Regions from separate parts of the Cytobacillus sp. EB106-05-05-XG126 genome, predicted to be linked through region 2. Evidence: riboswitches for the same ligand, from Rfam matches in the RefSeq annotation. Region 2 holds a riboswitch; each other region holds the start of a gene.
What was found. A riboswitch is a leader RNA that binds a small molecule or an ion and turns the genes downstream of it on or off. The one in region 2 is predicted to bind thiamine pyrophosphate.
Positions count from the first base shown of each region.

Region 1: it holds a riboswitch for thiamine pyrophosphate, as region 2 does, so the genes downstream of both, thiC (phosphomethylpyrimidine synthase ThiC) here and AC3WTL_RS04870 (3-oxoacyl-ACP reductase) in region 2, are expected to answer to the same signal.
Region 3: it holds a riboswitch for thiamine pyrophosphate, as region 2 does, so the genes downstream of both, AC3WTL_RS09155 (ABC transporter substrate-binding protein) here and AC3WTL_RS04870 (3-oxoacyl-ACP reductase) in region 2, are expected to answer to the same signal.

Region 1 covers NZ_JBYTDU010000006.1:147,494-157,616, reverse strand. The annotation lists gene AC3WTL_RS18110 (SCO family protein) at 52-684, shown strand; gene AC3WTL_RS18105 (hypothetical protein) at 681-1,241, shown strand; gene AC3WTL_RS18100 (DUF2935 domain-containing protein) at 1,395-2,183, shown strand; gene AC3WTL_RS18095 (cation diffusion facilitator family transporter) at 2,415-3,284, shown strand; gene AC3WTL_RS18090 (hypothetical protein) at 3,599-3,874, shown strand; partial or broken gene AC3WTL_RS18085 (IS1595 family transposase) at 3,941-4,106, shown strand; gene AC3WTL_RS18080 (hypothetical protein) at 4,283-4,702, opposite strand; gene AC3WTL_RS18075 (DUF3267 domain-containing protein) at 4,931-5,467, shown strand; gene AC3WTL_RS18070 (hypothetical protein) at 5,476-5,709, opposite strand; gene AC3WTL_RS18065 (bifunctional metallophosphatase/5'-nucleotidase) at 5,810-7,429, opposite strand; gene AC3WTL_RS18060 (hypothetical protein) at 7,611-7,895, shown strand; TPP riboswitch at 8,110-8,224, shown strand; gene thiC (phosphomethylpyrimidine synthase ThiC) at 8,351-10,123, shown strand, end outside.
Region 2 covers NZ_JBYTDU010000001.1:969,010-979,132, forward strand. The annotation lists gene AC3WTL_RS04820 (DUF3231 family protein) at 1-273, shown strand, start outside; gene AC3WTL_RS04825 (MerR family transcriptional regulator) at 321-1,256, opposite strand; gene AC3WTL_RS04830 (C39 family peptidase) at 1,553-2,305, shown strand; gene AC3WTL_RS04835 (AbrB family transcriptional regulator) at 2,349-3,413, opposite strand; gene AC3WTL_RS04840 (hypothetical protein) at 3,552-3,842, shown strand; gene AC3WTL_RS04845 (hypothetical protein) at 3,885-4,964, opposite strand; gene AC3WTL_RS04850 (sigma-70 family RNA polymerase sigma factor) at 4,957-5,523, opposite strand; gene AC3WTL_RS04855 (CBO0543 family protein) at 6,024-6,539, opposite strand; gene AC3WTL_RS04860 (Cof-type HAD-IIB family hydrolase) at 6,682-7,431, shown strand; gene AC3WTL_RS04865 (OsmC family protein) at 7,467-7,919, opposite strand; TPP riboswitch at 8,035-8,147, shown strand; gene AC3WTL_RS04870 (3-oxoacyl-ACP reductase) at 8,252-9,013, shown strand; gene thiM (hydroxyethylthiazole kinase) at 9,027-9,842, shown strand; gene thiD (bifunctional hydroxymethylpyrimidine kinase/phosphomethylpyrimidine kinase) at 9,845-10,123, shown strand, end outside.
Region 3 covers NZ_JBYTDU010000001.1:1,841,251-1,851,373, forward strand. The annotation lists gene AC3WTL_RS09115 (NupC/NupG family nucleoside CNT transporter) at 1-177, shown strand, start outside; partial or broken gene AC3WTL_RS09120 (transposase) at 323-451, opposite strand; gene treC (alpha,alpha-phosphotrehalase) at 763-2,448, opposite strand; gene AC3WTL_RS09130 (glycoside hydrolase family 13 protein) at 2,770-4,446, opposite strand; gene treP (PTS system trehalose-specific EIIBC component) at 4,537-5,940, opposite strand; gene tatA (twin-arginine translocase TatA/TatE family subunit) at 6,220-6,390, opposite strand; gene AC3WTL_RS09145 (NAD-dependent deacylase) at 6,482-7,216, opposite strand; gene AC3WTL_RS09150 (YkvA family protein) at 7,364-7,777, shown strand; TPP riboswitch at 7,857-7,965, shown strand; gene AC3WTL_RS09155 (ABC transporter substrate-binding protein) at 8,078-9,082, shown strand; gene AC3WTL_RS09160 (thiamine-binding protein) at 9,096-9,389, shown strand; gene AC3WTL_RS09165 (ABC transporter permease) at 9,386-10,123, shown strand, end outside.

The sequences.
Region 1 (10,123 bases), on a different contig from region 2:
GATAGCTCGGCTGCTGGGCTGTCTCTTTCTTTTAAAAGGAAGTGATGAATCATGTTTCTAAAAAATAGAACGGCTTTATCAAGCTTGCTGGTACTGATGTTTGGCATAGTCCTTTTTTACATTGGCACAGATGGGTTTCAGGCTTTTACTGCTGAAACAGCCAGGGTTAATCAGTTAATGGATGAAAAGCCTCAGTTCCCGGATGTAACGCTTGAAGACAATAATGGAAGGACCTACTCTTTCTCGGAATTTGAAGGGAAGTATGTTTTTATTACTTTCTTATATACTTCATGCGGTACGGTTTGCCCCGAGCTTGAGGTTAATATGTCTGAAGTATATAAACTGATTCCGGAAGAGTATATTGGCCACGACATTCAATTCCTTAGCATCAGTTTTGATCCGGAGAGGGATGATCCGAAAACATTGGATACTTACCGTAAGGCTTTCGGCAGTGACGGAGAAACGTGGAGAATGGCGAGGATACCGGAACAGCAAGAGCTTGACTCTTTGCTGGATCGGTTTGGCGTCATTGTCATACCGGATGAATACGGCAACTTTGCCCATAACTCGGCTTTTTATCTGGTGAACCCAAAAGGACAGTTAATCGAAGTCATGGACTACACCTTGATTGAAGAAGCGGCTGATCGGGTAACGGAGATTCTGCGCAGCGGGAGGGAAGAATGATGAAGTCACCAGTTTACGGATTGCTTCTGCTTCTTGCGTTGATGCTCCCGCCTGCAGCTAATTTGCTGGAGTCCATTATGATTACCCATATGCATATGCAAATGCCCCTGCTGGTGATCTCTGGATTGTTTATGGCGAAGTTCTTTCAGAATCGTTTTCCTGAGTTTTTCTCAAAATGGAATGAAAACGGAGTGCCGGGTCTATTGCTGTTTTCAATTATTATGGTGTATTGGTCTCTGCCAAGGACGATGGATGAAGCTTTGACGCTTACAAGTGTAGAAGTCTTTAAATTTATCTCACTGCCATTTTTGGCCGGGGTGCCATTGCGGGACAGCTGGCCAAAACTAAGTTCATTTTGGAAGCATGCTCTCATTATCTTTTTTACTATTCTTTTTCTAGCTCTGGGATGGCTATATATCTGGTCTCCTGTGCAGCTTTGCAATAACTATTTGGTTATCGAGCAGATTACGCTCGGCTGGGGTTTCATCTCAACCGCGTTTGCAATGGTTGTTTACTTGATTTATAGCTATTTTATGGATTTTTCAAAATATGAGTAAAAAAATGACTGCTTCCGTCCTGGGAGCAGTTTTTACATTTTCAGCTGGTTTATCTGCTTGTAAGGTAATGATTAGTGAGCGAACTAAAATGGAATAATGACAGAATATCATAAATATATATAAGAAGGAGTGAGTAATTAAGGAGGGGAAGACATGGCGGATCCAATTGTCGCTAGATCTCTGGATGAAATTAAATTTTGGTCCAGGATCATGAAAGAACATGCCTTATTTTTAAGTTTGGGTTTTACATATGAACAGAAACAGTTAATTGCCGAAGCCCAGCAGTTTATTGCTTTATTTGAACGAATTGAGGAGAAGCTGGCAAGGTTTAATGTAAACTCCGAACTTGGCCAAGTGCAAGCTTTTAATAACGAGGTTTATCAGGCAGCTGCCGCTATCTGGAGCTATAAGAGAAAAGTATTGGGTTTGACCTTAAGATGCGAAATCCGTTCAAATAATTATCCTTTATTGATTGACCATATCAGCAGAGAAGCTGCTTATTTTGCTAATCGATTAAAAGAACTTAACTCAGGGGTACTCGCTCCAAAGCCGGAAGCTATAATAGAGGAGAATGTATTTTTCCTAAAGATTATGGCTGATCATGCTAAATTTATCGGCCATTTATTAGACCCTTCCGAAAGAAAGCTGGTTGAACAGGCCAGAGAGTTCAGCCATGATTTCGATCAATTGCTATTCCAGGCTGTGGACCTGGAATCTATGCAGCCGCAATCAGAAACGAAACCAATTCTGAGCCAATTCTTAAACCAGAATAAAGTATCAGTTGCTTCATTAAGGGATTTTAAGAAAACTGCCAGAGAATTAATAGAGGCATGCCGGATCAAAAGCAATATTCATCCTCTTCTGGCTGACCATACATTTAGAGAAGCAGAAAGATTTTTGGAAATTATCGATTTGTTTGAGGCGAGTCTCAAAAGATCTTAGATTTGCATGAATGAAGGGCTATTACTCACAGGCGGTTCGGATTCTGTCTTCACCTTCGTCATATAAAACGTTTTCGAATTAAGCCAGCCTATTACGGGGCTGGCTTAAATTTTCATTAGTACAACTTAATTGCACTTTACTTATTTATTTAATAATAGACAAAAAGATTGCTCTAGACCCACCCGAATGCCGCTTGGTAATATAAGCAAGGGTAAAGTAGGAGGCTGGGGCATGGAAGAGGAAAAGTATCAAAACCTTAAATTAGGTGAGCGTGCTGCGGTTATTAGTATTGCAGCTTATATATGTCTTTCTGTACTAAAATTAACAATTGGATATGTGAGTGATTCAGCTGCTTTGAAAGCGGATGGATTGAATAATACAACGGATATCATTGCTTCAATTGCAGTGCTTATAGGTCTTAGGATTTCCCAGCGTCCGCCGGATAAAAATCATGGGTATGGCCATTGGAAGAGTGAAACCATTGCATCTATGGTAGCTTCCTTCATTATGGCTGCTGTAGGTCTTCAAGTCCTGCTTAATGCTGTTTCATCCATGTTTGAAGGAGCTAATGAATCTCCTGATATCATTGCGGCATATACGGGAGTATTTTCTGGAGCGGCAATGTACTTTGTGTACCGCTATAACAAAAAATTAGCCATAAAAATTAACAGCAAGGCCGTAATGGCAGCTGCAAAGGACAATATTTCAGACGCATGGGTGAGTATCGGCACAGCCATCGGGATATTTGGGTCACAGTTGAACATGCCATGGCTTGATCCGTTAACAGCCATTATTGTCGGGCTTTTAATATGCAAAACGGCTTGGGATATTTTTGTACAAGCTTCCCATGAGCTTTCAGATGGTTTTGATGAAGGAAAGATTAAAGAATATCAGGATGTCATCAAAAAAGTAAACGGGGTTAAAGGCATAAAAGATATTAAAGGAAGAAGCTACGGCAACAATGAAGTGATTGATGTGGTCATTATGGTTAATTCCACGCTTGATATTAAGGAAGCCCATGATATTGCGACACATGTGGAAAAAGTGATGATGCAGGATCATGGTGTTTATGATGTTCATGTCCATGTTGAACCAAATTGAAAAGAAAGGCGTCTCATGATGAGGGACCTGACGCTGAGGGAGTTTATTCTGTATGGATAAATCCTGCAAACACAACAGGTCTTCAAACTCGCTGCAGAAGTAGCTCCTGCAATTTTAAAACGATTGGCAAGAAGAAGGGTCGGGCTTTTCTTCCATAATAGATAGCGGATTATCATCCCTTTTCATAAAAGGATCCATTTTTATCGGGATATACCTTGTCAATTGAAAATATCCAGAAATTAACTCTGATTAAAACGAATACGGTTCTTTTATTACTAAATCACGCGTATCCATAGAAAGAAGGAGTGGATGCGATGGAAATGCAGCAGGCAAAGATGGAGAGCAATGGAATGGCCGTAGCTTCACTGGTTCTTGGCATATGCGGGATTGTATTAGGACTGATACCGTTTATTGGATGGTTTCTTCTTCCCGCCTGGATCCTTGCCATTGTTTTGGGTGCAGTGGGGCTGAAAAAGGGTCAGAGCAAAGGGATGTGCTGGACAGGACTTATACTGGGAATTGGAACATTTATATACAAGTTCGGCTTTTGGATACTGGTTGCCATCGGATCAGCATCAGGAAGCGTATAGAGAGGACAGCGGAAGCTGTTCTTTTTTGTGAAAAAACTTTTGTCTCTAGACTGCTCGTTCCAATTCCTGTGTACCGATGCTTTTCGGGCATTTATGACTTATGCAAAAGAAAAAGGACATGAGCATTATAGAAATAAATCAGATGGTAAGGAATGTGTTAGAGAGGTTTATCATATCCAAAATGTGAATAGATATAACAGTCTTGGAGGTCTGGTTAAATCGATTTAACGGTAATTAAAAAAGCTGGATTTCAAAACTCTTTTCTAATTATGGTCGCAAATGGAATTGTAATTTATGTGATATGCTAATGAAAAGTAAAAAAAGAAGTATAATATTTTAGGGAACCTAGTGAATTAGAGGTTCCCATTTTTATTAATAAAATCAAGTATATTCGTATGCAACTCTTTTTTAACTGAACACTTTATCCAATTCCCTAAACTGATCATAGGCATTGACCAGATGTTCAGGCACAATACCCCTTCCATAATCCCAGGAGTTTTTTTCTATTTCAGCCATGAGCTGTTCTTTCTCATCATCTTCTCCGTACATAAGCGTTCTGATGTCATGTTTGTTTTTCTTGAAATCCAGATAATAGCCGATCTCATGGTAAAGCATTAATTTTACCAGGTTCTCATTTGTCTCTTTTATTTTAAAATTGATTTTGGCTATGTAGCCGTTCACCTTCAGGTAGTTAAATTTTATTGTATTCGTTGAGACATTGTAGCTCATAGGCGAAGCGAGTGTATTGCTGAACTCATAATTTATATTGAGGCGTTGTTCGTTCAATGTATGTAAAATGATTTTTTCAATATCCCAGATATACAGCACTTTCCTTATCACAGTCCTTTCATTTTTTCTTGCCTTGATTATACAAGTCTATCAGTGACGGTAACAGTGTTTTTCGCTACTTTGGGTCCATTTGGGCAGAAACTGTACATTATGAAAAAATGAGACTGAGGCAAAAGAAGGAGAAAAACAGGTAATGGAAAAATCTGAAACTTCGCTGTTGCTTGATTCGTAGGTATGGTATTGACCAATCCTGATGAGGTGAAAAAATTGGAAAATAAAAAAGCAACAGTTGTTACTGTTTCAATGATGAAGCTGCAGATTTATTTATTCTTTACAACGATGGCGCTTATATTTGGGGTACTCTTTTTACATGCTGTGTTTTATGGCGGTGGGGAAATGTCTTTTGACCTCACAGGTATGCTATTATTTTTAGCTGGCATGGTCGCTATCGTTATTTTGCATGAAGCCATTCATTTGGCGGGTTTTCACTATATTGGCGGTGTTCCCTGGAAGGAAATGACCTGGGGAGTCAATTTGAAAATGGGTGTGGCTTATGCTCATGCCAAACAGCCAGTAACAGTTCAGCAAATGAAAAAGGTTTTAATGCTGCCATTCATTCCGACTGGCTTATTGCCGCTTATTCTGGGGGTTGTGTTTAATATGCCTGGATTATCGGTCCTGGGAGCGATATTGACAGTTGGCTGCATGGGAGATCTTGTTTTGTATCAAAAGCTATTAAAATTTCCTAATGAGGCTCTTGTCATTGACCATCCGACTAAACCGCAATTTACGGTTTATGAATAGCGGTTATACTAGCTTTTATATTTGCTGTCCCATCTAATAAATAGCTGCGTGAAATAGAAAGCAACGAGGGCCGCCAATGCTGATATAAGTAGGTTTCTCATGGAATCCAGTCCATAGAGCCGGATCCCGATTAATTTAGAAGCAGTGGTGCACAATCTCCAGTTTTCATAAACAATGGCTGTCTTATGAAAAAATGGAAAAAAGATACCGAACAGCATGAGGAAATAAATATATTTTTTCATTATCCTATTCCTTTCATTTGATCCTACTGGAAAGATATGAGTCAGATCCCCTTATTAGTATCAAATAGACAAGAAAAAAGGACAGTCATGGCTGTCCTTTTTAGTCTATTCTCTTTATGCGTCCATCAATTGCAGAACTAAACGGCTGAGGGAGCTGCTGTATATATTTCTCCAGTGCATCAATATCCATTGGTCCGGTCACTCTGCTTATACCACTTTTGAATACAGTAAAATTATCTCCGCCATCTGCGAGATAGGTATTAACGGTAACTGAATATTTCTTATCCGGATCAAGCCTTGTTCCGTTGGGCAAATAGATTTCCTGTATTTTACTGCCGGCAGGCTGTCTGTCATCCCAGCTGTAAGTGAAGCCCGAGATCTGAAGGATTCGGGTAGTATCAGGCTGCCATTGCTGATTGAGAATATCACGGATTTGGCTTCCTGTCAGGTTCATTTTAACCAATTGATTGCTGAATGGAAGGACGACATATAAGTTGCCCCATGTAACACGGCCTGCGTCAATGTCTGCCCGGATACCCCCTGGATTGATGAAAGCGAAATCTGTGTTCATCACTGCCCGCTCGGAATCGGCAATAAGATTGCCCAGGGCGGACTCGCCGCTTCTGTTTCGTGCAGCTGTGATGGGAAAGGAAGCAGTGCCAATATATCTGTTCACAGCGGGTTCTACTTTCATTTCGTAGTGTTCGATCATCCTGGTTATGTCGCTGGCAGGCTGGGTATTCTCTTGAAAAACATTTACAATTTCTGCGTGCTTACGGACAATATCCTTTGTCCGGGGATCTATTTCGATATCCACATCTGAAAAGGCAGTGCCATATGAATAGGCCTGCACGAGGAGCTTTCCATCCACCACACTGTTCAGATAAGCATGACTGTGGCCTCCGAACATAATATCAACTTCGTCATCTGCTTGATGGGCCAATTCTATTAGCTGGCCCGCGGCTAGTTCTCCATTTGGTTTTGATTTGCCGGGAACATGGGCCAGTACCACAATGGCTCTTACTCCTTGCTTTTTAAGTTCCCGGGTATACGTATTGATTACTTCCGCTTCATCAGTGAAGGTAAGACCCTTCACACTATTTGGTGCGGATAAGCTTGGTGTTTGTTTCATGATCACACCGATAAACCCTATTGGGACCCCGCTGACATTTAAAATCTTATAGGGAGGAAGGATGGGCTTGCCAGAATTCTGACTGATAACATTGGCTGCAATCCATGGAAAGCGTGAGCCGGGATAACTCTTTGCAGCTGAAGGGCTACCGCCATTTAGTAAGCGAAGCAGCTGATCCAAACCCCGGTCAAATTCATGGTTGCCGATGGTGCCAATGTCAAACCCCATCTTATTCAAAAATTCAATGGTCGGTTCATCCTTCAGGAGGGCGGATACAGGAGGACTTGCTCCTATCATGTCTCCAGTATGAAGCAGGATGGTATTTTCATTTTCTGCGGCACGCTGGCGCAAATACGCAGCGAGATAATCTGCACGTCCTGCTGGTCTGCCGTTAATCTGACGGGTCACATTCAACTGGCCATGGAAATCATTGATTCCCAGCAGCTGGACTCTCTTGTATGGTCCTTCTGAGCGATCTTCAATATGGCCATGATAATCCTCAGAGAGGCCTTGCCGATCCCATTGATCTTTTTCTCCCAGAGGCATTCCCAGAAAGCTAAATAATATAAGGGAGATAAGTACTTTCATCAATCAACCTCCTGTAATTGTGGCAGGGATAGTATTTGCAGATATTGGGGATTTAATCGTAAGGGGGCTTTTGGGTGGCAAGTAAATGAAAAAATCCTGCTAACCTGCACTTGTTTATCCAATTTGATAAAGGGTAAGTTCATATTAAGAAACATAATACTGCCAAAGGAGATGACAACATATGAAATATAAGAAGCTTTTGCTTTCAGTCCCATTGGGTGCAGGATTATTGTTGGCAGGGTGCGGAACAGATGAACAGGAGCCGCCGCCGGAAACGGAAGATGTGGAATTGGAAGATAATCAAATGGAAGAAAACAATAATGAAGATAGTGAAATGCAGGATCCAGGCACATCAGAGGAGTCGGATATGGAGGAACCCGGCATGAATGAAGAATCTCCACAGGATGAAGAAAACATGGATGAAAGTGATATGGATATGAACGATGGGGGTTCTGAAGAGAACTAATTGATGATACACATCTAAATACATGTAGAAAAACGTCTGCTAATGGCAGGCGTTTTTCTATGTTTTTTCAAAAAATTTGAATGTCTAAGCCGTGGAGTATTCAGCTGCAGGAATACAAGTGATCTAGCGGGAAAAAGCGGAAGTTTTTTCATACACATCATAGAAATCCCTTTTATTTGTTTTCAGAATTATGTATACTAAAATGGAATTGAATAGCAATAACTAGGGGTGCCCAATAGCTTGGGCTGAGAAAGAAACGCGCTAAAGTTTCTTGACTCTTTGGACCTGATCTGGATTATACCAGCGTGGGGAAGTTAGAATGTGCAAAAGTTACTTTGTGCAAAGACATCTGCGGTTAAGCCGGTCCATCTTTATGTGGACCGGCTTTTTTACATATATGGCACTTCCTTGGTTCCAGGTCTCGTCCTTACATTTTTAAAAAGGGAGAGATGGCAATGACTGCAAGTTCTTTAAATCATGAGAGTATTTCTATTATGTCGAGCTTTACTGGCAGCAAAAAAGTATATGTGAAGGGATCCAGGACTGATATAAAGGTTCCGGTGCGAGAGATAGAATTAAGCCCCACTGCCGGAACGTTTGGTGAAGAAGTCAATGAGCCGGTTCGTGTATACGATACGAGCGGACCATATACGGATCCTCATTATACGGCAGATCTAAAGAAAGGGCTTCCCGCCCTGAGAAGCCGGTGGATTCAGGAACGAGCGGATGTAGAAGAATATGATGGGCGGAAAGTAAAGCCCGAGGACAATGGCTACCTCAATGAAGGTGATCCGCGTGCCAATCATAAAGTCTTTCCTGGCTTATCCCGCAAGCCATTGAGAGCGATAAAAGGGAAGAATGTCACCCAGCTTCACTATGCAAAAAAGGGAATCATTACTCCAGAGATGGAGTTTATAGCCATTCGGGAAAATATGGAACCTGAATTTGTACGGTCTGAAGTAGCGAGGGGCCGGGCAATCATTCCTTCCAATATCAATCATCCTGAGACAGAGCCAATGATCATCGGAAGGAATTTTCATGTGAAAATTAATGCGAACATTGGAAACTCGGCTGTTTCATCCTCAATTGAAGAAGAGGTAGAGAAAATGACATGGGCCACACGCTGGGGCGCCGATACGATTATGGATCTTTCAACTGGAAAAAATATTCACACAACACGTGAATGGATTATCAGAAATTCTGCTGTTCCTGTAGGGACGGTTCCGATTTATCAGGCTTTGGAAAAGGTGAATGGAATTGCTGAGGACCTCACGTGGGAAGTATATAGGGATACCTTAATCGAACAGGCAGAGCAGGGTGTTGATTATTTTACAATTCATGCAGGTGTCCTTTTACGTTATGTACCGCTTACTGCCAAAAGGCTGACCGGAATTGTGTCCAGAGGCGGATCCATTATGGCCCAATGGTGCCTGCATCATCATAAAGAGAACTTTTTATATACACACTTTGAAGAAATCTGCGAGATCATGAAAGCTTATGATGTGGCCTTCTCCTTAGGGGATGGACTGCGGCCGGGATCGATTGCAGATGCAAATGACGAGGCTCAATTTGCGGAGCTTGAAACACTTGGGGAACTGACGAAAGTTGCCTGGGAACATGATGTTCAGGTAATGGTCGAGGGTCCTGGCCATGTTCCAATGCATTTAATCAAAGAGAATATGGATAAACAATTGGAAATCTGTAAAGAAGCACCATTCTACACACTCGGGCCGCTTACGACTGATATAGCTCCGGGATATGACCATATTACCTCTGCAATCGGGGCTGCTATGATAGGCTGGTATGGGACGGCAATGCTTTGCTATGTTACCCCTAAAGAACATTTGGGGTTGCCAAATAGAGACGATGTGCGCGAGGGTGTCATCACATATAAAATTGCCGCGCATGCTGCAGATCTGGCAAAGGGACATCCTGGAGCGCAAAAAAGGGATGATGCCCTGTCAAAAGCCCGTTTTGAATTTCGCTGGAGAGATCAATTCAATCTTTCTCTGGATCCTGAGCGCGCTTTGGAATTCCATGATGAAACATTGCCGGCTGAAGGGGCAAAAACAGCTCATTTTTGTTCCATGTGCGGGCCAAAATTTTGCAGTATGAGAATTTCTCAGGATATCCGGAATTATGCAAAAGAGCATCAGCTTGAAACCGACGAAGCGATACAGAAGGGACTGGAAGAAAAAGCTGAGGAATTTAGTAAGGCCGGAGGAAAC
Region 2 (10,123 bases):
GCTGATTATGCTGTAAAGGGAAGGGATGAATCACCATTCTCGGAACGGCTGATGATGCAGCTGATGGCGTTTCTGAGTACATTGGGATCAGGAAACTATGCCGCAGCAGCTTCCGCAAGCCAAAGAAGTGATTTAATCCTGAATTATGAACGTCTTTCTCTTGAAATCGCCCAGTTTGCAAAGGACGGAGCAGACATTATGATCAAACACAAGTGGCTGGAACAGCCGCCAGGTTCACCCAATAGGAAGGACCTGGCCAGAAGGCAAAACTAGAACCAGGGAATGCTGCTCTCCTGGTTCTTTTCAAATATACACCTATCCTATTTCCAAAACTTCCACCATTTTTTTTCAGATTCCTCTGCGGCGGCCGCGCTTCGGAAGGAAACAATCATATCCTGAAAAACATCTTCCCGCTGCTTTACTTCATGCCAATATTGCTCCCGCTCTTTATTAATGGTTTCGATATAAATTTCCCTGTCCGTATTTAACGTTTCGATCAGCGAGCTGATTTCGGTGCTGGTCACCTCGGCAGAAGAGGAGATGTAATGGATCATGGTTTTGAATTCTTCGGAAGATGCTTCCGAGGATTCTGTCAGTTTGTTTGTCAAATGATGAATTTGATCGGAAGTACGTTTCGAACTCTTCGCAACCCTTTTCGAAAGAGTTCCGAATGCTTCGGAAGTATCTTCTGATGTCTGCTCAATCCTCGCTGTCAGTGATTCAATTTCCGCTTTCGTTTTTTCGCCTGATTTGTAGATTGAATCCGACAGGCTTTTGACGGTATGCAAAGATCCTTTGCTAATCTCTTTTTTCACTTCTTCTAATACTTCCTTTCGAACGCCGCTGCGAATCTCATTTCTGACATCTGTAAGTAAGCTGTCTCTGAAATTTTCCATGATAGCCATGAACTGTTCAGCATCCATGACTGGCTCATGTTCTTTATGTAATGCTGTTTCCGGTTCTATTGACGCCAAAGCAGTTTCATTTGCAGGTGCAATCGTTTCTGAAGCATAATCCATATGTTTTTGCATTAATTCCCGGATCATTTCCTTGCTCAGGTTTTTATCGCGCATTTGCTTTACTTTTTCAAGCAATGCAATTTCATGGTCAGTATAAAAACGGGCTCCCTGTTTGGATCTGGGAATCAGCAAAAGTCCGTTCAAATCCTTTTCCCATTGCCTTAAGGTCCCCGGAGGCACATTCAGCATTTTCGAAACCTCTTTAATTGTATAAGCCTTCATATATTGCGTATCCATTTAACTCAGCCCTTTCCAAAAAAGATTCTGAATCATTCGGAAGCGGGTTCCGAATCAAATTCTACTTAACCTATTCAGCATGCTATCCCTCTGTTTCCTGCCGCATGACAAAAGCTATCAAAACAAGACGATATTCATCAGAAAAAAGCAAACAAGCGTCATTTTGACAAAAATCATAAAAAATTTGCCAATCATCAGGCGATTTGTCATATCCCGGCGGGTATGGCACAATGGTGGGGGAGTTTAGCAAACTAGAATATTATAAAAACAGCGAATTGAAGAGGGAGTTTAATCAATTGGGTAATAGAATTATCGCAATGTCTATAGCAGCAGGGGTTGGATTGTCTCTGACTGTGGGAAGCATAAAGATGGGGAGCAATGAACACTCAAATGAAAATGAAATTTATTATACAGCTGTTCCGCACGCGGATGCACAGCATGAACCACAAGTGAAGCAGGAAATTATGAAGAAATCGGTGCTTCTGGATGTGCCATTGTACAACCAAATGGATCACCCGCGTTTATATAATGGTTGTGAGATTACCAGTTTGGCAATGATTATAAGCTATGAAGGCATCAAAGTATCTAAAAATGACTTAGCACAGGAAGTTAATCGGGTGCCGCTCAGATATAGCGGAGGCGAATACGGAAATCCTAATGAAGGCTTTGTCGGCAATATGGAAGATGGCCCGGGACTGGGAGTTTATCAGGGGCCGATTTTCGAACTCACGAAAAAGTACTTTCCTGATCGGGCTGAGAATCTGACTGGCAAGCCGTTCGATGTGCTGCTTGAAAAAATAGCGAAAGGGTCGCCGGTCTGGATCATTACAACCGCAAGCCTGTCACCCGCCGCATCTTTCGAAACATGGAAGACTCCGGGAGGGCCGGTCGATGTGACCTTCCAGATGCATAGTGTAGCTATAACAGGGTATGATGAGGAAAATATCTATATTAACGATCCGTATGGCACTAAAAATAAAAAGGTGCCTAGACAGCAATTTATAGAAGCCTGGGAGCTAATGGGGTCACAGGCCATTGTCATTAACTAGAATAATAGAAATAAAGAAGGGGCTGCAGCTTGCAGTCCCTTCTTTATTTGCTTAATGATCCCATTCTCTTATACTTCAAAAAGATCCATTTTAAAAACGGAGGCACTACAAAGAATATAAAGAATAAGCGAAAAAGCTGATACCCTGTTACAATGGCCAGGTCGGCCCCGGTTTCATGTGCGATGATGGCCATTTGATCCATCCCTCCCGGCGCAAGGCTCAGTAATCCGGTGGCAGGGGAAAGGTGAAAAGCGTACATAACCCAAAAACTGAGCAGAACCGAACACACCATGAGAAGCAGGCCGCTTAATGCAGCAAGTGAAATCGTTTTAACCTTATTATCCAGCTTTTCAGGCTTCATCATCATGCCGATATGGGCTCCTATTAATAGCTGTGATAAATCCAAAACAGACGAGGGGAGCTGAGGCCCATTTATGCCGGAAATGACAAGGGCAGCTGTTCCCATAATTGGACCGAGAAGGTATGCGGTCGGAAGCTTCATGCGTTTGCTTAGGATAATGCCGGCAAAGGAAACAAGCGCAAAAAGAAAAATATCAGGGAATAAATCCCTCCATAAAGGAACAGCGGCTGTAAATTCAGAACTGACTTCCATGTTCATCCATGGTCCGAAAACCAGAACAGGGATAATGAAGATAATCATAGTCAGTCTAGCAACCTGCATAAAGGTAACGACTGTGATATCGATTCCTTTGACTTCCTCTGCCAGAAGAATCATTTGTGAAAGACCTCCCGGAATACTTCCAATCAGCACTGTTGGATAGTCGATGCACATTAATTTCGCAATGAGAAGCGCGGAAAGAGCACTAAAGAGAATCAGGCAAACCGTAATGAGAAAAATAAAAGGCAGCTTCTGGAGGATAAGCAAAACCGCTTCCTTTGTAAAAGAAAGGCCGATGCTGTAGCCGACAATAATGATCCCGGCGTCCCGAAAAGCGGCTGGCCAGTAAAATGGAATCCTGCTGAGCCGGCTTCCAATCATTACAGCAGTCAATGCACCAAGCAAAAAGGCGACCGGAATATGCAATAAAGAAAATAACCCTGCACCTAATACAGCAGCAGAAAAGGTGATGAAAACATTTTTTTTCACGAAAAAACCTTCTTTTAATTAGATTACCTAAAGATATTTATACCATATTTGAACTATGAATGAATTACAAGTTTTATGTAATGGAATGTTTTCATACATTTATAAAAGAGGTCGGTATTCTTAGAAGGGGGACTAACCATGCCGGAAAAATTAAGCCATCTGGTTTTCATCTTATCTTTTATATGCCTCGGTTTATTTTTACTTCTTGGTTTTTCGCCTCTGTATGATCTTTACCTGCATAATATCGGGCATCGTCCATTTTCACTCCTTCTCCTCCTGACAGTCCTTGTCTTCCTCGTGAGTGTTATAGTCTTAAAGAAAGTCCAAAATTGGCAGGCGGGCTTTCATGTCTTATTTTCCATTATCCTCACGCTTTTTCTTTCATCCGTCCTCGCGATCATTGTGTTCTTTGGGGGCCAATTCAGGTAAAAGTAAAGAGCCTGCACCATTAAAGGTACAAGCTCAGCCCATTTACTGGATTGGCATCCAGTTTACCTTCCATATTCCCTCGCTGTTTTTGCTCAGGCCAAAGCCCAGCCCATCCTCTTCCGATATGGAAATATACGCTGAAGAGTCATCGATAGTGACTTCTTCCAGGCTGGCGTTCTTCACTCGATGCAATAATGTCTGTTCTTCTGGTATAGATGCTGACTCGCTTATCGCATTGAGGTAATCATTCAGAGTTGGAAACGGTTTTTCGATACCCGGTTCATGGTTAAACAAGGCATATTGAGTATAAAAATCCTCAATTTCCTCTGCAAACAGGTACAGCTGGAATACTTCTGACGGCCTTAAACCCTTTAGGGTCTCATCTGTCCCTCTTAAAGAAAATTCTTTGTACACATGGTTTAATGGCTCTGGAAGGACCAGCTTCTTATCATTGTTCAGCATCAGCTGGAATGGCAGAGGCCCCAGCTGCAGTTCCTGTGGCATAATCACCTCAACAGCGTCAGCCTGATGGACAGTGCCTTCTGCAGCACGATATCCGCTGATAAATAAAGAAACATTTTCCTCTTTAATTGGCATTTTGACGCCAAACACCTTTTTCAGCTTCTCCTGGTCGGCCTCATTAAAAGCTATTTTTACGTTTTTGCCATCTATGAGCGGCAGCAGCTTTAAGGAATTATGATCAGGCAGAAAGTATACAATGTCATTCTTAAAATCCAGAGTGCCTGTGATTTCTGCTTGGCCTGTAAAAACTGCGGATAAGCTGCCATATGAATCCTTCTCAAACCTTTTCAATTTCCAGTTATTCAGCATAGCACCCTCTGCAAGACCAGGATAAAAACCTCTATCTGCCACGGCGGTCTCCTGTCCATTTTGCTCTGTAAAGAGATCTGTCTGAATTCCAGCAATCCCGCCAATCAATAGGACAAATCCGGCAGCTGCAGCCGCAGAAAGAAGCTTTGGAACATAGTCTTTTTTTCTGCCCTTAACAGCAGAAGAGCCGATCCGGTTTCTTACACTCTGTTTTTCCTGTTCTGTGAAAACAGAATCCTTCTTCCATGCAGCATTCACTGCTTTCTTAACTTCATGATTCAGTTCACCCATGCTGTTCACCTCTTTCTGAAGCGGATAAAATTCTCCTGACTTTTTCCTGTCCTCTGTACAGCCGAGTTTTAACGGTTGATATGGGGATATTAAGAGCTTCACTTATTTCAGCAAGACCAAAATCCTGATAATAATGGAGCAAAAAAACTTCGCGGTATTTAACTGTCAGTGATTCTATCGTTTTCAGCAATTCATGATGTTCATCCTGTTCCAGAAATGCTGCTTCAGGATCTTTTCCTCTATCCTTTTTTAGAAGAAAAATCTTTTCATTCATGATCAAATTGCGATAATGCCAGCTTTTAAGGTAGTCCTTGCTTTTATTAATAGCGATTGTGAATATCCATGTTTTAAAAGAAGATCTTTGCTGAAAATTTTCCAGCTTTTCATACACAGTAATAAAGGTGTCCTGTGTTAAATCGCTGGCAGTATTCCAGTCTTTTACATAGCTGTATATTAATCTTTTCAGAACGGTTCCATACTCATCCATGATCATTTCAAGAACGAGAGCACGGTCCACTTTATCATCGATTGACCGTTTTATATACTCATCAATGCTCACATGTCTGCCTCCTTGCTTATATGCCAAGCTGCCGATTTTGGCTGCCTTTTATCGCAGTCTAACGGGCAGTAAGACCCCCACTTCAAGACTCAGAGGAATCAAAGGAGGATAAGTGGGGGTCAAACTGCCCGTAAAGGCCAAAAAAACGAACAAAGACTAAGAACGCCACGTCCTGTGGCAACGTCTTTGTGACCCACTTCCTGTGGGCCTCAACTAACAATCAGTGGGGGATAAGGAAAACCCCCACTGATTGGAGTTTCACTTTATTTGACTGACAGTTAGACGACAGATACAAGTAAATCGCTTCATTTTTTTGGCATTTATTAAGATTATACAAAAAAGCGCAAACCATTTGGTCTGCGCCTGAATTATTTATTCACTTTTGTCCTGATTAAATAAAACCACATCAATGCATAGGTTAAGAACAGAAGGAGCAAAAATAAGAACACAGACAAATCGTTTTGAATGATCAATCAGTACACCTCACTTCATGTATGCATTTATTTTAGGCTTTCCAATGGAAACGGAAATAATAAGTAGAAAATCACCGCAGCAGGCAGAGAAATGAGCATGGCCATTGCCGGTTTTCTATAGTGGACTCTTAATACAGCAAACAAAGCGATATTCAGCCAAATATTATGCCAGCCGTTCCAGCCGTTATCGTACACAAACATCCCTTTATGGGCAAAAAGAGACTGAATGATGGTAAAAAAGCCAATCCAAACCGCAGAGTAAATGTATCCATGGTTTTTATTCTCTGGATAACGCTGCAGGTATATGATTAGAGCCATGGGAGTTATAAAATAAGTGAAAGCTAAGTTAATAATGCTATGATTAAGCCATTCGGCCGTAATGCCTCTAAAAGCCCAGAGAGTATGGTTAAAATAGAGCATGTTATAGGTAAGGTTAATCGCAATAAAGTACAGCACAGTCGGGTATTGTTTTTTCCATTGTGACCAATCAATAAAGCGGTAAGCAAACAAAATCCATACAACAAGAACGAGCATCAGATACATAGGACATCACCTTTAATATTTAATGCATACAGTTATTTCCATTTTCCAAGAAAATATTCATCTGAAAAGCACCGTCTTTGAAGGATAGCCGGGTTAACTATATAATGGCTTTATTGTGTTAAAAGAAGAAAGGGAGAGGATCATGACAAAATCAAAGATTCCACCGCAGATCAAATTAATCGCTCTCGATATGGATGGAACTTTATTAAATTCCAGAGGGGAAATTCCTGAAGAGAACCGTGCAGCCATAAAAGAGGCAAAAGAGAAAGGAATCGAAGTCATTTTGAGCACCGGAAGATCAAGGCTTACAGCAGGCGATCATGCCGATTCCCTGGAATTAAACTCCTATTTAATCACAGTTAATGGCAGTGAAATATTTGGCCCTGATGGAGAATCCATTTCAAGAGCTCCCGTTGATTCCAAAGTTATGGAATGGATGTGGAATTTATCACAGTCACATAAGACCAATTTCTGGGCCACCAGCTGCGAACAGGTATGGAACAACGAAATGCCGGAAAATATCCATGACCATGAGTGGCTCAAATTTGGATTTGATATATCAGATGATGCAGTCAGGGAACTGATCCATAAGGAGCTGCAGTCAAAAGGCGATCTGGAAATTACCAACTCAAGCTTAACCAATATTGAAGTCAATGCTCTTGGCATCAATAAAGCGAAAGGGATCCAGAAGGTAACAGAACTTCTTGGCATTTCAATGGAAAATGTAATGGCCATGGGAGACAGCTTAAACGATATTGCCATGATTGAGGAATCAGGCTGGGGAGTAGCGATGGGAAATGCCCAGGAAATCGTGAAAGAAACAGCCGATGCTGTGACGGGAACCAATGATGAAGCCGGTGTTGCACAGGCAATCAGAAAATGGGCATTTTAGTGAACGAAAACCGGCTATTAAGCCGGTTTTTTGATTCACTTCTTTGATCTAAGTACGGTTTCCTGCAACTCGACTTCCACATTCCCTTTAATTGCCCTCGAGATCATGCAGGATGCTTCGGCTTTTTGCGCCAGCTTTCGCGCAAGTGCATGGTCCTTTTCATCGGCATCTGCCTTCAGCACGATAACCGGGCGATGAATGATTTTCCTGTAGGTAATCACACCTTTGGTCACATCCACAACACCGACTGATTCCATCGTTAGGTCATCTTTCTCTAGCCGGCTGCGTTCCATCATGGCTGCCAGGGTAATAATATAACAAGTTGCCGCTGCCCCCAGCAGCATTTCATCCGGGTTGGTTCCGATTCCAGGTCCGTCCATTTCCGGAGGGATAGATACCTTTGTTCTCAGCCCGCCAGTCTCAATTTCACCCACATCATTGCGAAGGCCAGGCCAATGCGCTTTTAACTGAAAATGGTGTTCAGCCATATTTGAACCCTCCAAGTTATGTATTTCTATTTACACATTAAAGAGGAACAGGCAGAATTGCAAGACTTTACAGGTTTCACGTTTCACGCTAAGATAGAAACAGCCAACTTAATAGTTTTACTGCTAGGGGTGCCCGATGCTCGCGGGCTGAGAAAGAAACCGGACTGTTTTTTACCCTTCGGACCTGATCTGGATTATACCAGCGTAGGAAAGTAGTAATTGCGGGGAACGACGTTCTTTCTCTTAGATTATTCAGCCAGGTCCAATTTCGGATCTGGTTTTTATTTTGTTCTCAAAACAAATGAATTGGCTATCAATAAGGAGGATTTTCTATGAATCTTAACGATCAGATTGTTATTATTACAGGCAGCAGCAGAGGGTTGGGCAAAGAAACAGCAAAAGCTTTCGCAAGAGAAGGGGCGAGAATTGTCATTAACTATTTTCATAGCGAGGAAAAAGCCCATGCTCTGCAGAAGGAAATTGGCGATTCAGCCATTGCCATTCGTGCTGATGTTCGGGACAGAGTTCAAGTGAAATCCATGTATGAAAAAACGAAGGAACACTTTGGAGCCCCCATTACAACCATAGTCAATAATGCACTGGTCAATTTTCAATTTGACCCTGTTTTAAAAAAAGATGCAGAAACAATTGAATGGGACGATTACAAAAATCAGCTGGAAGGTGCAATTCTGGGAGCATTGAACACTGTTCAGGCAGGTCTTGAAGATATGAAAAAACAGGAGTTTGGCAGGATAATCTCGGTCGGCACCAACCTATTCCAGCATCCAGTTGTACCCTATCATGACTATACGACCAGCAAAGCTGCTTTATTAGGCTTCACCAGAAATATGGCAAATGAGCTGGGCCAATATGGAATTACTGCAAATATGGTATCAGGCGGTTTGTTAAAAACGACAGACGCCAGTGCTTCGACCTCTAAGGAAGTCTTTGAAATTATCGAAAACTCGACTCCATTAAGAAAAGTCACAGATCCTGCAGAAGTGGCAGATGCGATAGTCTTCTTCGCTTCTCCCTGGGCAAGGGCAGTTACAGGACAGAATTTAATTGTGGATGGCGGACTAGTTATGAATTAAAGGAGGATTCTAAATGAACATTCAGGAGATTAGCAGTCTATTAGATAAAGTAAGAGAGTCAAACCCTCTGGTACATAATATCACCAATGTGGTGGTAACCAATTTTACTGCCAATGGCCTGCTGGCAATTGGTGCATCACCTGTAATGGCATATGCGCATGAAGAGGCGGGTGATATGGCTAAAATCGCCGGGGCTCTGGTTCTCAACATGGGAACACTGACTGAAAAAGAAGTGAAAAGTATGCTTATCGCAGGAAAGTCAGCCAATCAGCATGGGGTGCCGGTAATCTTTGACCCGGTTGGTGCCGGCGCGACAGCTTATCGAACAGAAACAGCCAATAGAATAATGGAAGAATTAGATATTAGCATCATAAGAGGCAATGCTGCAGAAATTGCCAATGCAGCAGGACAGCAATGGAAAATTAAGGGCGTCGATGCCGGAGAAGCGAAAGGAAGCACTGCAGATCTTGCAAGGTTAACAGCAAATAAACTTGGTTCAGTCACCGTCATTACAGGGAAACAGGACATCGTTTCAGATGGACATTCCACTTTTTCGGTCAACAATGGCCATCCCCTGTTAACGAAAGTAACAGGTGCCGGATGTCTTTTGACTTCTGTCATTGGAGCTTTCGCTGCTGTTGAAAAGGATCCAGTAAAAGCGGCAGCTGCTTCATTGGTCGTGTATGGCTCTGCCGCCGAAATCGCTGCAGAAAAAACGGATGGCAGGGGTCCGGGCACCTTCCAAATAGAGTTCTTGAATAGCTTATATACTATTTCAGCCGCAGATGTTGAATTGCGCGGCTCTTTTAGTCAGATAGGAGGGGAATAAATATGAAGGTGAACAAAGCATTAACCATAGCAGGATCAGACTCCGGCGGCGGTGCGGGTATTCAGGCAGATTTAAAAACCTTTCAGGAACTCGGCGTTTTCGGTATGTCAGCGTTAACTGCCGTAACGGCCCAAAACACCAGGGGAGTGCAGGGAGTTTATCCAATGACCCCAGATGCTGTTGCGTCCCAATTGCAATCCATTGGAGAGGATTTAAGGCCGGATGCAGTCAAGACAGGAATGCTCTTCAGTGCAGAGATTATCGAAAGGGTTTCAAAGGAG
Region 3 (10,123 bases), 870 kb from region 2:
GTAAGCTTCGCCCTTTGCGGATTTGCCAATATTTCTTCATTGGGTATTTTGCTGGGAGGACTTGGCGGATTGGCTCCGAACCGCAGGCAGGACATTGCACGGCTTGGCTTGAAGGCAGTTGCTGCAGGTGCCCTGGCATCTATGCTAAGTGCCGCCATAGCAGGAATGCTGTTTTAATGAGCTATGGAATATGGAAAATCCTCCCGTATACCGGGGAGGATTCAGTTTGTCGACAAAAGGGCTTCGGAATGGTCTCATTCCGAAGCCCTTTTGTGAATTTCACTCATTTTCCTTTATATACCGATCTTCCTCTGGCCTCCTTCTAGACCTTTTTAGGCTCCGTCCATGTCCAGCTGGCCATCTTTTTTAAATTGATGGTAGCGAAAGTAAGCATCGCCTGCGCCGACAATTTTTTAAGCCCTCTCAGGGTTGTCCAGCGCATGCCATGCTTTAAAAGCATCTTCTTACCTCAAGCAATTGATATTCCTATTCTATCAAGACTTGGAGAACATGCGATACAAAATTCAGAAAGCCTGTTGATTGGAGTGGAAGGCGCGAAGACTCCCCGGGAGTGCTGGACAGGTGAGACCCCGCAGGCGCGAACGCGCCGAGGAGGCTCAGCGCCGGCCCGCAGGAAAGCGAAGCGCCTGGAACGGAAATCAACAGCCTCGATTACACGCTAAATAAAAAAACTGCAGACAATCTCGTTTTTCATCGAGTTTGTCCACAGTCTGAACCCTCCCGTATACCGGGGGGATTTTTCTATTTCTTTAAATAATAGATAACGGATTCATATGGCCTTAACTGGATGGTCTCCGCAGCTGAAGGTGACTGCTCGTAATTGGCAAGTAAAATTTCTCTTATATATTCATCTGCTTGAATGTGTTCAGGAAGGGTAAATGATGTTTCTTTCCCATAAAAATTATTTACGACCAAAAGTTTTTCATTATCACCATTTCGAACATAAGCAAATACATCAGGATGATCTTCAGAAATCAGTTCATAATCACCATAGGTAATTATATCGTACTGCTTTCGAAGCTGGATCAGCTTTTTATAATGATAGAAAATAGAATTCTCGTCCTTCAATGCGTTTTCGGCATTGATTTTCCTGTAATTGGATGCGACAGGAATCCATGGGGTTCCATCGGAGAATCCGGCATTTTCAGTACTATTCCACTGAACAGGCGTCCGGGAATTATCGCGAGATTTGCTTTTAAGAATGTTAATTATTTCTTCCTCTGTCATTCCTTTTTCCTTAAGAATAGAATAAACATTCAGTGATTCTACATCTCTGTAGTCTTCAATCCTCTCAAAGCCGGGGTTTGTCATGCCAAACTCTTCACCCTGATAAATATACGGAGTTCCCTGCATCATATGAATGGCTGTCGCCAGCATTTTAGCAGATTCACGATGATAATGTTTGTCATCTCCATATCTTGAAACAACCCGGGGCTGATCATGATTGCACCAGAATAAAGCATTCCAGCCTCCCCCAGTGTGCATTTCAGTTTGCCATTTTGATAAAATTTGCTTTAATGCCGTAAAATTAAAATCAGCGAGTGCCCATTTCTCTCCATTAGGGTAGTCCACTTTTAAATGATGAAAGTTGAAAGTCATGCTTAATTCTTCCCGCTCGGGGTTGGAATACTTTATACAATGATCAATTGTAGTGGATGACATTTCCCCAACTGTCATACTATCGTATTTTGAGAATACTTTATCATTCATTTCACGCATAAATTCGTGTACACGAGGGCCGTCGGTATAGAATTTTCTGCCGTCACCCGGAGGTACAGAGCCGTCATCATCCGGAAAATCCTGATCTTTGGAAATCAGATTGATTACATCAAGCCTAAAGCCATCTACACCTTTTTTAAACCAGAATTCCATCATGTCATACACTTTGCGGCGAAGGCCTTCATTTTCCCAATTTAGATCAGCCTGTGTAACATCAAAAAGATGAAGATAGTATTGGCCTGTTGCTTCATCATATTGCCATGCATTTCCGCCAAATTTGGATTCCCAGTTTGTCGGCTCGCTTCCATCTTCCTTAGGATCTTTCCAGATATAAAAATCCCGGAATGGATTGTCTTTTGATTTTTTTGCTTCCTGGAACCATTGATGTTCGGTGGAAGTATGGTTAACAACGATATCCATAATAATTTTAATGTCCCGATTATGGGCTTCTTCAAGGAGCTTATCAAAGTCTGCCATCGTTCCATATTCCTCATGGATGCTGAAATAGTCGCTAATGTCATATCCGTTATCCCGCTGTGGAGATCTATAAATGGGTGTCAGCCAGACGACGTCCACACCTAATTCTTTTAAGTAATCAAGCTTGGCAATAATTCCAGGAATGTCTCCGACTCCATTTCCTGTCGTGTCGTTAAAGCTTTTCGGATAAATTTGATAGACTACTGCTTTTTTCCACCACGGTTGTTTCATTTAGAATCACCCTGTTTAAGTATTTTTAGATGTTTTTCCAGAACTGTTGGCTTATAAATTAAGCACAAATGCTTGTATTCTGCCCGTTGATTTCCGCTTCAGGCACTCAGCAAACCCGCGGTGCGGGCGGTGAGCCTACTCAACGCCCTGCGTCTGCGGGGTCTCACCTGTCCCGCTGCTCCCGCAGGACACTGGATAAGCTCCTTAGGATGTGCACCGCACAAAGAAAATGCGAAAGCATTTTCGAGGATCTCGCGCCTTCCGCTCCTATCAACTCAGTAAAGTATTTAAATATGGGTAGCGTTTTACAAAACTCACATTTTAACCGTTAAAGAGAAGCACTTGAGCTTCATATGGACGAAGTTTCATTGTTCTGCTGATTTGTATATCTTTATAATTCCCAATCAGCAATTCGAATTTTTTCCCCTGGAGGTTTGCAGGGAGTTCTGCTTCAGTGTTTCCGCCATAGAAGTTGCACATGACAAGAAGAGTCTGATTGCCCAGTGTTCTTGTATAGGCGTAGACTTCAGAATGATGATCAAGTATAAGGTTATATTTTCCGTAAATAATAATTTCATTTTTCTTCCTAAGTTCAATAAGCTTTTTATAATAATGAAAGACAGAGTCAGGGTTTTCCATGGCCTTTTCGATATTAATATCTTTATAGTTAGGATTCACTTTTATCCATGGGGTTCCTTTCGTAAACCCTCCGTGCCTGGAAGAATCCCATTGCATTGGCGTTCTTGCATTGTCACGCCCTTTTGCATAGATGGCCTTCAGTGCCTTTTCCTCTGTCCAGCCATCGTTAAGAGCTTCTTTATAAAAATTAAGTGTTTCTATATCTCTGTATTCATCAATGCTTGAGTAACGGACATTCGTCATTCCTATTTCTTCGCCCTGATAAATATATGGAGTTCCCTTCATCATATGCAACAATGTTGCCAGCATCTTTGCTGACTTATCCCAATACTCTCCATCATTCCCGAATCTTGAAACAGAGCGGGGCTGATCATGATTATTAAAGTAAAGGCTGTTCCAGCCAACCTCATCCAGTTCATTTTGCCATTTGGTCAGATTTGTTTTTAAGTCAAATAGATTGAGGGGTTTGAGGTCCCATTTGCCATTTGGCCCGTTATCGAGGCTAACATGTTCAAATTGGAAGACCATATTCAGCTCATTGCGTGATTCCCCCGTATACTGCCGAGCCCACTCCGGATTTACACCAGGCATTTCGCCGACAGTCATCACATCATACTTCGATAACGCCTTTTCATTCATCTCCTGCAGGTATTCATGAATTTTCGGGCCGTTTCGATAATACTTGCTTCCAGAAGCATATTTCTTACCGGGCTTTGGTTCATCATCAGGAAGTCCCTCCACTTTGGAGATAAAGTTGACTACATCCATTCTGAACCCGTCAATCCCTTTTTCAAGCCACCAGGTCATCATGTCGTATATTTCTTTTCTCAGTTTCGGATTCTCCCAGTTTAGATCAGGCTGTTTTTTTGAAAACAGATGCAAATAATATTCTCCTGTACTTTCGTCAAACTCCCAGGCAGATCCCCCGAAATTACTGCCCCAGTTATTCGGTTCCTTTCCATTCTTTCCTTCACACCATATATAGTAGTCCCTGTATGGATTATCTTTCGATTTCCTTGCTTCTGAAAACCAGATATGCTCGTCTGAACTATGGTTCACCACCAGATCCATAATGAGTTTGATGTCTCTTTTATGCAGCTCTCCAAGAAGCTGTTCCCAATCCTTCATAGTTCCAAACTCACGCATAATTTCCTGATAATCACTGATATCATAGCCATTATCATCATTTGGTGATTTATAAACTGGAGAAAGCCAGACCACATCAATTCCAAGCTCTTTCAAGTAATCAAGCCTTGAGATAATTCCCTGCAGATCTCCTATTCCATCTCCATTGCTGTCCATGAAGCTTCGAGGGTAGATTTGGTAAACTACACTCTCTTTCCACCATTGCTTCTTCATAATGCAACCTCCGGTATAATAAAATATTGAGCAAGCCTAAAAATGGCGATACCATGGAATCATAGAACTCCATGGCATCAATCATTTTATTTAAGCTTTTTTAAATTTCGAGAAAGCTAGAGTTAATACGAACGGCACTACAAGTGCAATTCCCATTCCAATAAAGAAAGCACCCCAGTTTTCCGCAAAGATGGAGAAGAATGCCGGCAAGCCGCCTACTCCAATTGACGGTGCCTTAACTCCATTAATAGTGATGAATATGCCTGCTGCAGCTGATCCAATAATCGCTGCAAAGAACGGATACTTAAAGCGAAGATTAACCCCAAACATCGCCGGCTCCGTTACACCCAGCCACGCTGAAATGGAAGAAGTGAGCGCAAGCCCTTTCAGCTTTTCGTTCCCTTTGCTTAACAGCATCATGGCAAAAGCGGCTGAACCCTGTGCAATATTGGATAGTGCCACCATCGGCCACAAAAACGTGCCGCCAATGCTGCCGATTAGCTGAAGATCGACTGCCAGGAATGTATGATGCATGCCAGTGATAACAAGAGGTGCATATAATCCTCCGTAAATCAAACCTCCAAGGGCCGGAACAGCATCAAAGATTCCGACAACTCCATTTGTAATCCAGCTGCCGATCGTGAATGTAATTGGTCCGATGGCAATAAAAGAAAGAAATCCAGTAATAAGCAAAGCGATTGGCGCGACAGTCAGAAGCTGAAACGCATCAGGAATTCTTTTTCGCAGAAATACTTCTATCTTGGCCAATACATATGAAGCAAATAATACAGGCAACACCTGGCCCTGGTAACCTACTTTTTCAATTTCAAAACCAAATAAATTCCACTTCGGAACTTCCTCTGCTGCACCATAGCCCCATGCATTTAAAAGATCTGGGTGCACCAGCATCAAACCAAGTACCATACCAAGTAGCGGACTGCCGCCAAACCGGTTTACAGCACTCCATCCAATCAGGCCTGGAAGAAATACGAAAGCAGTATTGGCAATCAGGTTAATGATGCTCGCCAGATCAGCCCAGTTTGTATAAACTTCAACAAACGACTTATCATCGAAGAAAATATCCGGCGCTGTCATAATGTTGTTGATTCCCATCAGCAAACCAGCTGTTACGATAGCCGGAAGGATTGGAATAAAAATATCAGCCAGTGTTTTAATTCCACGCTGCAGGGGATTTAAGTTTTCGGCAGCTGCACTTTTGGTTTCTTCTTTTGACGATTCGCCAATACCGGATGCATCTGTCATTTCTTTATATACTTTATCAACGAGTCCTTGTCCAATTACAACCTGGAATTGTCCATTGGTGGAAAATGAACCTTTTACAATATCAATATCTTCGAGCTTTTCTTTATTGACTTTTCCTTCATCTTTTAATGCAAAACGCAGCCTTGTTACGCAATGAGTGGCCGCAGCGATATTATCCCTTCCCCCGATAGCTTCTACGATTTGCTCTGCTGACTCTTTATTTGTGGCCATTCTACACTCTCCTCCTGTTACCGTTTTCATATTAAAGAAAAAAACAGTTATAAGGTTCTTATTATCGTTCTCGATTTTTATAAATCTATCCATTACACACAAACTAACTTGTATATACATGAACTGTTTACGCTTTCATTCTATCTTGTATATACATGTTAGTCAACTATTTTTTCTTTTCCTTTTTTTCTATACCCATTCACTCGGTTCGAAGCCAAAAAGTAGAAAAACCGGCTTCGAAGACTAATCGTCTGCAAAGCCGGTTTCTAAACCAGTAGGCTATTTTCTTTTATCATCATCATCTTTAGTGAGATCACGGGTAGATTTCTTAAATTCTTTTAAGGTCTCCCCGAATGCTCTCCCTATTTCAGGAAGTTTTTTAGGACCAAAAATAATAAGAGCAAGAACCAGGATGAGAATTAAGCCTGGAATACCGATGTTTGATAACATGCTGAACACTCCTTATATATCATATCGCTTGAAACAGCAGTAATCATGTTCATTGTCCATTATAGGGGATTGGCTCAAAAAATCATAGTTTTTATAATTTCTCATTCTCCCGCTGCATTAAGGCACGATCAAGTTCTTCGAGAACTTCACCAATTTTGCGCTCATGGATCACTTCATCAGCATAAAAGTCAAAATCAGTGGGTTCCATATTAATAATCACCAGTTTTGCTCCGTTTTGTTTTGCTATCAGCGGAAACTGATTGGCTGGTGTCACAGTCAGGGATGATCCGAGAACAATAAATAGTTCTGCCTTTTCTGATTCTTCCGCTGCAAAATCTAAAGCCTGCTCAGGCAGCATCTCCCCAAACAGAACTATTGAAGGACGAAGCAGCCCCCCGCAATTACATTGAACGTGTCCATGCAAATATCCCTCGCTTGGGAACTCTTTTTTGCATTCCTGGCAATGGAGTGTCTGCAGATTCCCATGAAGCTCTGATACATTTTCACTCCCTGCCAGCCGATGAAATCCATCCACATTCTGGGTGATAATACTCTTTAAAATGCCTCTCTTTTCCCAATCAGCAAGAATATAGTGGCCTTTATGAGGGCTGCACTCCTTGAGCCCGATTACCCGGTGCCGATAAAATTCTATAAACTCCCTCACATTTTCATTCAATGCTTCAGTACTGGCAATTTTCCCAGGGTCTTTCCCGTTCCATAAGCCATCATTGGCTGACCTGAAATCAGGCAGACCGCTTTCAGTTGACATACCTGCTCCAGATAGTATTACTGTATAATTTGATTCCTTCAGCCATTTCTCAAGCATAAATACCAGCTCCCACTAAAATATTTTCACAGGTTTGAAGGCTATTTCCATTTTTTTCTCCTGGTTAAATGTTTATGTCATGTCAGGTATGCGGTAAATAATAGATTATAACTGTTTTTACGAATTATCAATATAGGAGTGATGGCTATGCCTGAAATAGAAACGAAAGATTATAAGGACGGCTATAAAAAATTTTCTTCCAGGGCACAACGCTATGCGGATGATCCCGAAAAAACAAAAGGCCTGCTAAAAAAAGCTACACTTAAAGCTGAGAAAAACAAATCTTCGTTAAGTGATATATGGGAAAAGTTTCAGCTGCTGATCGATTTAGTTAAGGCATGGTCAAAAGGCGATTACCGGCATATCTCCAAAAAATCAATTATCTTTATTATTGCATCCATCCTATACTTTGTCTCTCCTATCGACCTGGTTCCAGACTTTTTGATCGGAATGGGTATCCTTGATGATGCAGCAGTACTTGGTTTTGCCGTCAGCCAGATTACAGGTGAAATTGAGAAATTCAAAACCTGGAAAGAGAGCCGGACTATTGAAATGAAATAACGTTCAAAATGATGTCCATTTTGATATTGTCTGCTATAATAAATAATGGAAAGTATTCATGCCTGTTAAAATTAAATAGCAAGAAATGTAGGGGAACCGGTGTGCCGGTTGAGACTTCATCCTTAAGATGCTGACCCTTTGAACCTGATCTGGCTAATACCGGCGTAGGGAACATATTCTTAAACATAATAAAATGTTTTTTTATATGCGTCCCGGTATTATGCCGGGGCGTTTTTTATTTTTCAGGGCAGACTAATATCAACTTTCCTTATTACATAAAGGTTTTTAGGAGGATTACTTATGAAAAAGTGGATTGCAGTTATCTGTACACTGCTGCTTCTTTCAGGCTGTGCCGGTAATGGAACGGATAATCAGACTGGAGGCAAAGATGCAGACAGCAAAGAAGGTTTGAAAAAAGTTACTGTTGTATTGGATTGGACACCCAATACCAATCATACCGGCTTATATGCCGCAAAGGAAAAAGGCTATTTTAAAGAAGAAGGGCTCGATGTCGAAATTATCATGCCAGGTGAAGCAGGTGCAGATCAATTGACTGCATCAGGCAAGGCAGATTTCGGTGTCAGCTATCAGGAAAGCATTACGGAAGCCCGTGTACAGGGTGTGCCTCTGGTTTCAATAGCAGCTGTTATTCAGCACAATACTTCCGGCTTTGCATCCCCTGCTGAAAAAAACATTGAATCGCCGAAAGATTTTGAAGGGAAAACTTATGGCGGCTGGGGAGCTCCTGTAGAAAAATCGGTAATAGACTCCCTAATGAAGAAGGAAAACGCCAATGTTGATAAGGTCTCAATCGTTAACATGGGGGATGCGGATTTTTTTACCGCTGTTAAAAGAGATATAGACTTCGCATGGATTTATTACGGATGGACAGGTGTAGAAGCTGAGCTTCGGGGGGAAAAGATTAATATGGTCTACCTCACAGACTACTCAGAAAAACTGGATTACTATACGCCTGTTCTGGCAACGAGTGAAAAAATGATTGAAGATGATCCGGAAACTGTTAAAGCATTTGTAAATGCTGCATCCAAAGGATATGAATTTGCAATCGACCAGCCTGAGGAAGCAGCTGATATCTTGTTAAAGAATGCTCCCGACCTGGACAGCGAATTGGTCAAAAAGAGCCAGGAGTGGCTATCACCGCGCTATCAGGATGATGCTGCCAGATGGGGAGAACAAAAGCTTGAGGTCTGGGAAAACTATGCAGACTGGATGCATGAAAATGGTCTTTTAGATAAAGAATTAGATGCCGGCAAAGCATTTACAAATGACTTCCTGCCGGAATAAGGAGAGTTATTAAATGGCAAACGCACTTGTAAGCATTCAAATCATACCAAAAACAAAAGATGGGGAAAATGTTATACCATACGTTGATGAAGCAATCAGTATCATTCAGCAATCCGGTGTTAAGTACGAAGTGCATCCCCTTGAAACAACGATGGAAGGCGATTTAGAACACTTATTGAAAATCATTGCTGACATGAACAGAAAAATGATTGAAAAAGGCAGCAGCAACGTAATCTCACAGGTTAAGATTCTCTATCAGCCCGCTGGAATTGAAATGAGTGATTTAACGGAGAAGTACCGTCCATGATCAATGTATTCAGAAAAGGGTGGAGGCCGGCTGCGGTTCTCCTCCTTTTATTCATTCTCTGGGAGATGGCGGTAAATCTGGCAGAAGTCCCTGCTTGGCTCCTGCCTCCCCCGACAGATATCATTCAGGAGGCAGTTTTGGGCTGGGAGGGCTTCCGCCCGCATCTTCAATCGACAGTCCTGCTTTCACTATGTGGATTTGCCATTGGCACTGCCATCGGATTGCTTACAGCTGTTATATTGCACTTATTGCCTTTTATAAGAGAGTCTGTTTACCCGCTTCTCATCCTTTCACAGAATGTGCCAATAATTGTTCTGGCTCCTTTACTGGTTGTATGGTTTGGATTTGGCATACTTCCAAAACTTATTGTCATTACGCTGGTATGCTTCTTCCCCATTACTGTTGCAGCATTGGATGGTTTTCGGCAAACTCCAGGAGATCTCAGGCATTATATGCTGATGGCTGGAGCCGGCAGAGGACAGCTGTTTTGGAAGCTGGAGCTTCCCCATTCCCTTCCATCTTTATTTTCCGGGCTAAAGATCTCTGCGACCTATAGTGTGATGGGTGCTGTAATATCTGAATGGCTCGGAGCCAAAGCCGGAATAGGGGTTTATATGACTCTAGCGTCTTCTTCCTTTCGGACAGACCGTGTTTTTGTAGCCATACTTGCGATTATGCTGTTAAGTTTGCTGCTTTTTGGAGGTATATTACTTTCAGAACGTTTGCTTATTAAA